2 regions of the Pseudarthrobacter ribosi genome follow, and region 1 is predicted to be linked to the other one. Evidence: riboswitches for the same ligand, from Rfam matches in the RefSeq annotation. Region 1 holds a riboswitch; the other holds the start of a gene.
The links. Region 1 has a riboswitch for thiamine pyrophosphate ahead of ACZYZ5_RS14205 (ECF transporter S component). Riboswitches for the same ligand answer to the same signal wherever they lie in the genome.
Positions count from the first base shown of each region.

Region 2: it holds a riboswitch for thiamine pyrophosphate, as region 1 does, so the genes downstream of both, ACZYZ5_RS21090 (FAD-dependent oxidoreductase) here and ACZYZ5_RS14205 (ECF transporter S component) in region 1, are expected to answer to the same signal.

Region 1 covers NZ_JBVAYZ010000014.1:52,834-57,690, reverse strand. Annotated here, with positions in the region: gene ACZYZ5_RS14225 (Gfo/Idh/MocA family protein) at 1-116, shown strand, start outside; gene ACZYZ5_RS14220 (dihydrodipicolinate synthase family protein) at 116-1,330, shown strand; gene ACZYZ5_RS14215 (sugar phosphate isomerase/epimerase family protein) at 1,327-2,166, shown strand; gene ACZYZ5_RS14210 (heme-degrading domain-containing protein) at 2,279-2,809, opposite strand; TPP riboswitch at 3,018-3,161, shown strand; gene ACZYZ5_RS14205 (ECF transporter S component) at 3,229-3,918, shown strand; gene ACZYZ5_RS14200 (ABC transporter ATP-binding protein) at 3,935-4,857, shown strand, end outside.
Region 2 covers NZ_JBVAYZ010000039.1:1,461-6,317, forward strand. Annotated here, with positions in the region: partial or broken gene ACZYZ5_RS21070 (DEAD/DEAH box helicase) at 1-87, opposite strand, end outside; gene ACZYZ5_RS21075 (RNB domain-containing ribonuclease) at 389-1,894, opposite strand; gene ACZYZ5_RS21080 (ferritin-like fold-containing protein) at 1,936-2,607, shown strand; gene thiE (thiamine phosphate synthase) at 2,693-3,400, opposite strand; TPP riboswitch at 3,427-3,561, shown strand; gene ACZYZ5_RS21090 (FAD-dependent oxidoreductase) at 3,555-4,857, shown strand, end outside.

The sequences.
Region 1 (4,857 bases):
GCCGCGAGCACCGCTTCGGCCTGCTCTCCGCAGCCCGCGGCGTGCAGCTCGCGGAGCTGGGCCTGCAGTCCAATGACGAGCGCCGCACCATCGATATCCCGGAGATCACGCTCTGATGACATCCCTGATCCTTCCGTCCCACGACGGCGGCACACGGGAATACCGCCTGCAGGACAGCACGCCCTGGGCCCGCCCGACTGCGCCCCTGACGTCGCGCCGCGCCTACGCCGCCGCGCACGTCATCCCCGACGCCACCGCCGACAACACCCCCGGCGCACCAGCGCGCCTCGACTGGGAAGCCACCATGGCCTACCGGCACGAGCTCTGGTCCTACGGCCTGGGCGTCGCCGACGCCATGGACACCGCCCAGCGCGGCATGGGCCTGGACTGGGCTGCCACGCAGCAGCTCATTAAGCGCACCGGTGTCGAAGCGGCCTCCGTCGTCGCAGCCAATGGCGCCGCCACGGCCGGAAAGTCAGTCCGGGACCTGGTGTCCTGCGGGGCAGGTACCGACCAGCTCGAGCTGGAACTCCTGCAGCCCGGCGCCGCCGGGGTTCAGGCGGTGCTGGAGGCCTACCGCGAGCAGATCGCGGTCGTGAGTGAGGCAGGACCGAAAGTCATCCTGATGTCCTCGCGCGCCTTGGCGAAGGTCGCCCAGGGGCCAGACGACTACCTGAGCGTCTACTCCACCTTGCTCCGGGAAGTTGACCGGCCCGTCATCCTGCACTGGCTGGGCACCATGTTCGACCCCGCCTTGGCCGGGTACTGGGGCTCGCACGACGTCTCCCAGGCCACCGAAACGTTCCTCAGCCTGATCCGGGAGAACTCATCCAAGGTTGACGGTGTCAAGGTTTCGTTGCTGGACGCGGCCCATGAGGTCTCCCTCCGGGCGGCGCTGCCCAGCGGGGTCCGGCTTTACACCGGTGACGATTTCAACTATCCGGAACTGATCCACGGTGACGGCACCCGCCACTCGGACGCGCTGCTGGGTATTTTCGCTGCGATCTACCCGGCAGCGTCCGCCGCGCTGCAGGCCTACGACGCCGGAGACGCCGCCCGGGGTCGCGCCATTCTGGATTCCACCCGGGAACTGGGCAAGCACATTTTCAGTGCGCCCACGTTCTACTACAAAACCGGCATCGCGTTTCTGTCCTGGCTCAACGGGCAGCAGCCGGGCTTCCAGATGGTGGGCGGGCTGCATTCCGGCCGCTCAGTGGTCCATTTGGCGAAGACCTTCGAGCTGGCTGACCAAGCCGGACTGCTCCAGCGCCCGGCCCTCGCCGCGTTCCGGATGTCCGATTTCCTTCGAATCAACGGAGTAACACGATGAGCGACTTTTCCCGGCTGTCCCTGAACAGCGCCACCACGAAGAGATGGACCCTGGCCGAGGCGGTCGACGGGTGCGTCCGGGCCGGTATCCCCGCGATCGGCCCCTGGCGGGACATCGTCGCTGACGCCGGGCTGGACGAGGCTGCCAGGCTGATCAGGGACGCCGGCCTGCGGGTGTCCTCGCTCTGCCGCGGCGGGTTCCTCACCGCGGCTGACCGGGAGGGCCAGGCAGCGGCCCTGGCCGATAACCGGGCGGCCATCCTCGAGGCAGTGGCTCTCGACACCCGGGAGCTGTTCCTTGTGGTGGGCGGACTGGCCCCGGGCGAAAAGGACGTGGTGGCCGCGCGGCGGCGCGTTGCCGACCGCCTGGCTGACCTGGTGCCGTTCGCCGCCGAAAACGGTGTCCGCCTGGTGCTCGAGCCGCTGCATCCCATGTACGCCGCGGACCGCGCCCTGATCTCCACCCTGGGCCAGGCCCTCGACCTCGCCGCTCCCTTCGACACGAGCACCGTCGGCGTCGCCGTCGACACCTTCCACGTCTGGTGGGACCCGGAACTGAAGGCGCAGATTGACCGTGCCGGCCGGGAACACCGGATCGCGTCCTATCAGGTCTGCGATTTCAACCTTCCCATCGCCACCGACGCACTGCTGTCGAGGGGATACATGGGCGACGGCGTCATCGACTTCGCCACGATCGGAACCTGGGTCCGCGACGCCGGCTACACCGGCGACATCGAAGTGGAAATCTTCAACCAGGAAATCTGGGACACGGACGGCGACAGCACGCTGGAGACCATCAAAGCGCGTTACGCCGACCTGGTCCTGCCATACGCCTAGCGGGCGCCGGGCGATGCGGGTCCTGGCCGCGGAGGGCGCCCCGGGGGCGGCCCCCGCAGGGGAAGCGCCAGCAGCGTAGCGAGCATGTCCTCGATGCGGTGAGCGGCTGGGTCTAGTCCGACGGCGCGGCGCGGCCCAGGATCTCCGAGAGGGCTTCCACCACCAGCTCGTGGTCGGCCTTCTGCGGCAGCCCGGAGACCGTGACGGTGGCGACCATCCCGGTTCCGCGCAGGTAGATGGGGAAGGCGCCGCCGTGCGCGGCGAACTCCTGCTGGTCGAACCAGGCGTTGTCCTCGATCCTTCCCCCGGCTGCCCGTGCCCGGAGGCCGACCAGCAGCGAGGGGACCTCGTACCGCACGGCAGTGCGCTGCTTGGCCCTGATCCAGCGTTCGTTGTCCGGGGTGGCGCCCTCCAGCGCCGCGTGGAAAAGCACCTGCTCACCTTTGGTGATATCGATGGCGATCGGGTGGGAACGCCGCCGGCCCAGTTCCACCAGGAGGAGTCCCAGGTCCAGGGCGTCATCCTTGCTGAACGACCGGAACTGCAGCTCATTCATTTCGGCCAAAATGCGGCCGATGAGCGCACCCAGGGACCCGTGCGGCTGCGGTTCCGCGGCGTCCGGGTCGTAGTCGGGGGAAGTCACTGGTGAATTGTTCAATTGATTCAGCTTCCGTTTGTAAGCCGCCGCTGTGGCCGGCAGGCCCCGGCGTCCGGCGTTCCCATGCTTTGTGCGACTCTACCAAGCCGGCCGCTGCGGGGCGCGGGCGCCGAAGCCGGCGGATTGTGACGGCGGGCCCGGGAAAACAACCCTTCACGGGTGTAAACTGGTCCACGCCCACAAGGGCGATATTTAGATACGACAGGGGAGCGCCGCCGTCGGGCATCACCGGAGGAATCCGGGGAAACCACAGGTGGGCGCTGAGAGTGCGGACAGCCGCAGACCCTCGAACCTGATCCGGTTAGTACCGGCGCAAGGGAGTCGAGTTCTCAGAGTGCGCGGGACGGCGGCGGAAGCTGTGGGCCCCCGGGTCACTCTCCCCTCCTGTTCCTCAGGAGGACGATATGACTGACACATCAGCCGAGCACACATCTGCCAAGCAAGAACCTGCCAAGCAAGAACCTGCCAAGCACCAACCATCCCCGACGCCCGCCAAGCGCAGCCACAACTGGCGTGTGGTGGACATTGTGGTGGCCGCGTTGATCGCGGTGGCTGGCGGCGTCATCTTCTGGGCCTGGTCCCAGGGCGCCAACCTCATTTCCGCCCCCGTCAACGCGTTCTACCCGCCGCTCACCGGGCTCTACGCCGGCGGCTGGATGATCCCCGCGGTACTGGGCATGCTCATTATCCGCAAACCGGGCGCCGCACTGTTCTGCGAAACCGTGGCCGCCACCGGCGAGCTGATCATGGGCTCGCAGTACGGCACCACCGTACTCATCTCCGGCATGCTGCAGGGCCTTGGCGCCGAACTGGTTTTCGCCGCCTTCATGTACAAGAAGTTCAACCTGCCGGTGTCCCTGCTGGCCGGTGCCGGGGCGGGCCTGTTCTGCGGTTTGAATGATTCGTTTTTGCCCTGGGGCTGGAACATCGCGTACGCCGGCGGGGACAAGCTCGCGTACATCATTTTCACGGCCATCTCGGGCGCCGTGATCGCCGGCGGGCTGTCCTGGCTCGCCACCCGCGGCCTGGCCAGGACCGGTGTGCTGAGTTCCTTTGCCTCCCGCAAAGCCGCCACGGAGCCGGTCTTCTCCTGACGTCCGAACACCGATCATGACATCCTCCGATACGGTCCGCCCGGCCACGGTCACCGCCCGGGGCTGGGGCTGGCGGCACGCCGGCCGGTCCCGGCCCGCGGTGAGCGGCCTAGACCTGGACATCCGGCCCGGGGAGCGCGTGCTGCTGCTGGGACCCTCGGGTGCCGGCAAATCCACGCTGCTCCACGCCCTGGCCGGTGTGCTCGGCGACAACTCCACGGGCGGCGCTCACCCTGCCTCCGGCGCCGCGGCGGAGGCCGAGGATGCGGACGAGTCCGGCAGCCTGCTGATCGACGGTGCCCCGCCGCGGTCCCGGCGCGGCCGGGCCGGGCTGATGCAGCAGGACCCGGAGACCCAGGTGGTGCTCTCGCGCCTCGGCGACGACGTCGCGTTCGGCGCGGAGAACCTGTCCGTGCCCGCGGCGGATATCTGGTCACGGGTCGCGGAAGCGCTCGACGACGTCGGGCTGGGCCGGCTGCCGCTGGACCACCCGACGTCGTCGCTCTCCGGGGGGCAGAAGCAGCGCCTGGCGCTCGCCGGCATCCTGGCGATGCGCCCCGGACTGATCCTGCTCGACGAACCAACCGCGAACCTCGATCCCGCCGGCGTCTTGGAGGTCCGCGACGCCGTCGGCCGCTGCCTGGATAAGACCGGCGCCACCCTGGTGGTGGTGGAGCACCGGGTCTCGGTCTGGAAGGACCTCGTGGACCGGATCGTGGTGCTGCAGCCCGGTTCCGCCACGGACTCCGCCGTGCTGATCGACGGGCCGCCGGACCAGGTCCTGGCGCAGGCACGGGACATGCTCACCGCGGCGGGCGTCTGGGTGCCCGGTTACGCGCCCCCGACCCGCGCGCGCGGCACACGGGACGCCGGGGCATCCGGGAGAACCGCGCCCGGTGCCGGCACCGCGGGGCGGCTGCTGCTGGCCGCGGAGGACCT
Region 2 (4,857 bases), on a different contig from region 1:
CTCGTCCGAGATGATGGTCTCTTCCGGCTCGAGCGTTTCCGTTCCGGATTCGTCGGTCAGAAGTTGGTGCGTGTGCAATTCACTCACTAGGGGAGTTTCCTTATTCATTTTGGGCTGCGCTGCTTGCTCAACGGGGCCGGCCGGGTGGCCGTTCCGGAGCACGCTCAGGCGCGCAGGCAATTCCAGTGGAAGCCGATCGCGGGCTATCTAAATGCTGGCACTGGGGACCAGCGGGTCTGTCTCAAGATCGCGTAGGGGCGGGCTTGTTGAATTCGAAAATCAAGGAAATCAACGACCGGGCATCCATATCTACCCTTCCAGTCTAGCTGTACGCGGCCCGGATCCCCGACTGACACCGCAGACGGCGCGCGGGAGCGCCGCCGCTTGCCTAACCCACCAGCTCCAGCCGGACCTCGCGGGTGGCAATGTCGGAGGAGACAATCCGCACCCGGACCTGGGTGCCGGGTTCCAGTTCGCCGGGGCAGCGGGCGGTCACCGCGGGGTCGGCGATTTGCACGATTCCGGAGGGTCCGTTGCCGTTCCCCGTCTTGGGGCCGCCGCCTCCGTTCCCGTTTTTGCCGTTCGCATTCTTCCCGTTGCGGGGGTTTTTGGACCCCGAAATCACGACGGCGTCGAACTCCTGGCCGACATGGTTCACCAGGAGCGCCGCCTCGACGGTGTCGAGGGAGAGCCGCTCCAGTTTGGCAGCGAGCTGGTCCGAGGTCGCCATGATCCCCGGAAGGGAGGGAAGGGCAGCGCGGGCCCAGTCCGGGACGGACGTGCCGTTGCTGAGCGCTTCGCAGATGACCAGGACGAACCGGTCGATCAGCCGGCGCAGCGGGGCGGTGGAGTGGGCGTAGGCAGCGCCGATGGCAGCCTGGGTGGCGGCCTCGGGCACGGTTCCGTCGAAGGGGGTGTAACCGGCGCCGCGGAACAGCATGCCGGCCGAGTGTACGATCGCCAGCTGGCGCGGGTCCGTCGGATCCAGGGTGCGCAGGTATTCGCCGTAGCTCATTTCGCCGTCCCAGGGCTTGCCCAGGGCGCGGGTCTGGCGGTGGAAGTGCGCCAGCGAGGCTTCATCCGGGGCCGGCATGGTGCGCAGGATGCCGACCTTGCCCGCCAGCATGATCTCCGCGGCGGCCATCCCCGTCATCAGCGAGATCTGGGCGTTCCAGTCCTCCACGGGCAGCGGCGGCGCAGCGGCAATCCGGTAGCCGCCGTCGGCCAGCTGTTCGATTTCCTGTTCCGGCATGTTCAGGCTGGCGCCGCCGCGGAGCCGTTCCAGCTCGACCCGCTTTATCCCGACTTCCTTGAGCAACCGCAGCACGGGGGCGGCGGTCCCGGCGTCGAGTTCGGCCTGCACCCCCCGGTAGCTGAGCTTCGCCCGGCTGCGGACCGTCGCGCGGCGGACCAGCGCCGCGGACACCTTGGCCGCGGCGTCCAGCTCGAATTCCCACACGAACGCAGCGCACAGCTGGCCGGCGAGCAGGCTGCCGGCCTCTTCGCTGATGATTTCCGGATGCAGCGGAATCCGGCCGTCCGGGGTGTAGTAGGTCTGGCCGCGGCGGCGGGTTTCGGCGTCGAGCGCCCCGCCGGGGACCACAAAGGAGGGGACGTCGGCGATCGCATAGAAGACCTTGTAGCCCTCCCCGGTACGGTCGATGAAGAGGGCCTGGTCCAGGTCCGTGGAGGAGGCCGGATCGATCGTCACGAACTCGATATGCGTGAAATCCAGCTCCGGCAGCTCGTGCCCGGCGACGGCCTCCTTGGCTTCCCGGAGCGCATCCTCCGGGAAGGGGCCCGGCAACTCCAGCGTCGTGCGCAGCGCGTTGAGCGCCTCGGCAAGTTGGTTCTTCTGCTGGCGGACATTCGGGGTCAAGCGATGATGGGACACGAAAATCAGATTAGCTCCATTTGCGCCATTAGTCTTGGATCATGAGCACATCCCCGGCTGATCCTGCCCGTTACAACACCTTCCTGATGGATCTGCTCGGCGTCATGGCCTACGGCGAGCTTTCCGCCTTCGAACGGCTCTCCTCCGATGCCCGGTATTCACCCACCCTCCACGACCGTGCGGTGCTGGGCCGGCTCGCCGTGATCGAGTTCGAGCACTACGAGCTGGTGAGCGCCAAAATCGACGCCATGGGCCAGGATGTGGAGGCCGCCATGCTGCCGTTCCAGCCGTCCGTGGACCATTTTCACGAACGCACGCGCCCGGCGGACTGGTACGAGTCGCTGATGAAGGCGTACGTGATCGACACCGTCTCGGCCGATTTCTACCGCGCCATTTCCCGCTACGTCGACGCCGGAACCCGCGCCCTGGTGGAGCGGATCCAGGCCGACGGGGGAGCCACGGAGGTGCTGCGGGAACGGCTCAAGACAGCCCTGGCCGATGACCCGCGGCTGGCCTCGCGGCTGGCACTCTGGGCCAGGCGCCTGCTCGGGGAAGCACTGACCCAGGCGCAGCGGGTGAGTTTTGAGCACTCGTTTGTCGGGGGCCTGATCGGCGCGGACGAGGACCGGTCCAAGGAACTTGTCCGCGAACTGATGGACGAACTGGCCGCGAACCACACCCGCCGGATGACCCAGCTCGGCCTGGCCGGCTGACCGGACGCCCGAACGGTCAAGGCCGGTCCGGGGCCGGCCCCGGCCGGACCGGTTCGGCGCTTTCTCAGCGTTCAGTTCCCCGCGTTCAGTTCCCCGCGGCGTCGAGGGCCGCGAGCAGGGCCTGGGCGGCGGCGGCGGGATCTTCGGCTTCGGTGATGGCGCGGACGACCACGATCCTGCTCGCCCCGGCCTCCACCACCTGCTCCACGTTGTCGAGGTCAATGCCGCCGATCGCGAACCAGGGCACCTCTCCCGCGACCTTGCCCTCGCGCTTGTCACCGGCCAGGACCGATGCCCGGCGGGTCGCGTCGGCCGCATGGCGCACCAGCTCGAGTCCGACGGCGGCGCGCCCCGGCTTGGTGGGGGTGGCCCACACCGGCCCGACACAGAAGTAGTCCAGGCCGCTACGGCCGGGGGCGGCGGCGATGGCCGCGTCCACCTGGTCCGGGGTGTGCGTGGAGAGACCGATCACGGTGTCCTTGCCCAGGAAGTTCCGCGCGGCTCCAAGGGGGATGTCCTTCTGGCCGACATGGAACACCGGAGCCCCGGAGAGCGAGGCGAGGTCCGCCCGGTCGTTGACGGCCCAGAGCCGGCCGTGCCGACGGGCCGCCTCGTGCAGGACTTCCAGGAGTTCCAGCTCCTCGGCCGCCTCCAGGGACTTGTCGCGCAGCTGGATGATGTCAACGCCGCCGGAAAAGGCCGCGTCCACGAAGTCCGCAAAGTCGCCGCGATCCTGGCGGGCACCGGTGCAAAGGTAAAGACGGGCAGTGGTGTGTACGGCATCCTGGCTCATGCCTCCAGCCTAGTTCCTCTAAACTGGGCGAATACCGCGGGAGCCCGCCGCAGCCGGTCACGCCACAGGCGCCCGGCACCGGCAGGCTGAGAGGGCGTCAGAGCCGACCGCTTGACCTGATCCGGTTAGTACCGGCGTAGGGAAGGAATCCTTCATGGGCCCACCATCCGCCCGCGGCTCGTCCGCGGCAACTGACACTGCGACGCCCGATGACACCGGAACCCGGGAATGTTACGACGTTGCCGTGATCGGCGGCGGAGTTATCGGCCACGGGATCGCCTGGGCGGCGAGACGCTCAGGCCGTTCGGTCGCCCTGATCGACGACGCCCCCGGAAGCGGCGCCAGCTGGGCCGCCGCCGGCATGCTCGCCCCGGTGAGTGAACTGCATTACCAGGAGGAAGCCCTCTTGGAGCTCATGCTCGAATCCTCCCGCCTCTGGCCGGCTTTCGCCGCCGCACTGGACGGTGAACCGGCCGCCGCACTGGACCGGGAACCGGACACGGGACAGGCCGCCGGGGCCGGAGGCGCACGGACGGACACCGGCACGGGATACCTCACGACGCCGACCCTCGCCGTCGGGGCCGACGCCGCCGACCGCCGGGCGCTCGCGGACCTGCGCACCGTCCAGCAGGCGCACGGCCTCGCCGTGGAGCCGCTGACCGTCCGTGAGGCGCGGGTGCGGGAGCCTCTCCTGAGCCCGGGCATCTCCTGCGCTTTCGACATTCCCGCCGACCACCAGGTGGACCCCCGCCGGCTGCTCGCCCGGATCGGCGAGCTCCTTGCCGCCGACGGTCAATGCCACACCATCACCCGGCGCGCTGCCGGCCTGCTCTGGGCGGACGGGCGGGTGGCAGGGGCCAGCCTGGCCGGCGGCGGCAGCGTCCGGGCCACGGAAACCATTGTGGCCAACGGCCTGGGCGCCGCCGCGCTGGAGGGCCTCCCCGCCGGACTTCGGTTGCCGCTGCGGCCGGTCCACGGCGACATCCTCCGGCTCCGCGTGCCGGACAAGCTGCGGCCGCTGCTGACCTCCACCGTGCGGGGACTGGTCCGCGGCGTCCCGGTCTACATCGTTCCCCGGCGGGACGGCACGGTGGTGATCGGCGCCACCCAGCGGGAGGATGCCCTCGGTGCCGACAGCCAGACGGCGGCCCCGGCCGGCCGCACCCCCGGCGGCGGCCCCGAAGCGGGCGGAAGCAGCCCCGGCGGCGCCGTGTCCGCCGGCGGCGTCTACCAGCTGCTACGCGACGCCCAGCAGCTGGTCCCCGCCGTCGCCGAACTGGAACTGCTCGAGGCCACCGCGAGAGCCCGTCCCGGGACCCCGGACAACGCGCCGCTGCTGGGCCGGGTCACCGGGCCGGGGCGTCGCGGGGACGTAGCGGGACTGATCGTCGCCACCGGGTTCTTCCGGCACGGCATCCTGCTCACCCCCGCCGCCGCGGAGATCTGCCGGCAGCTGC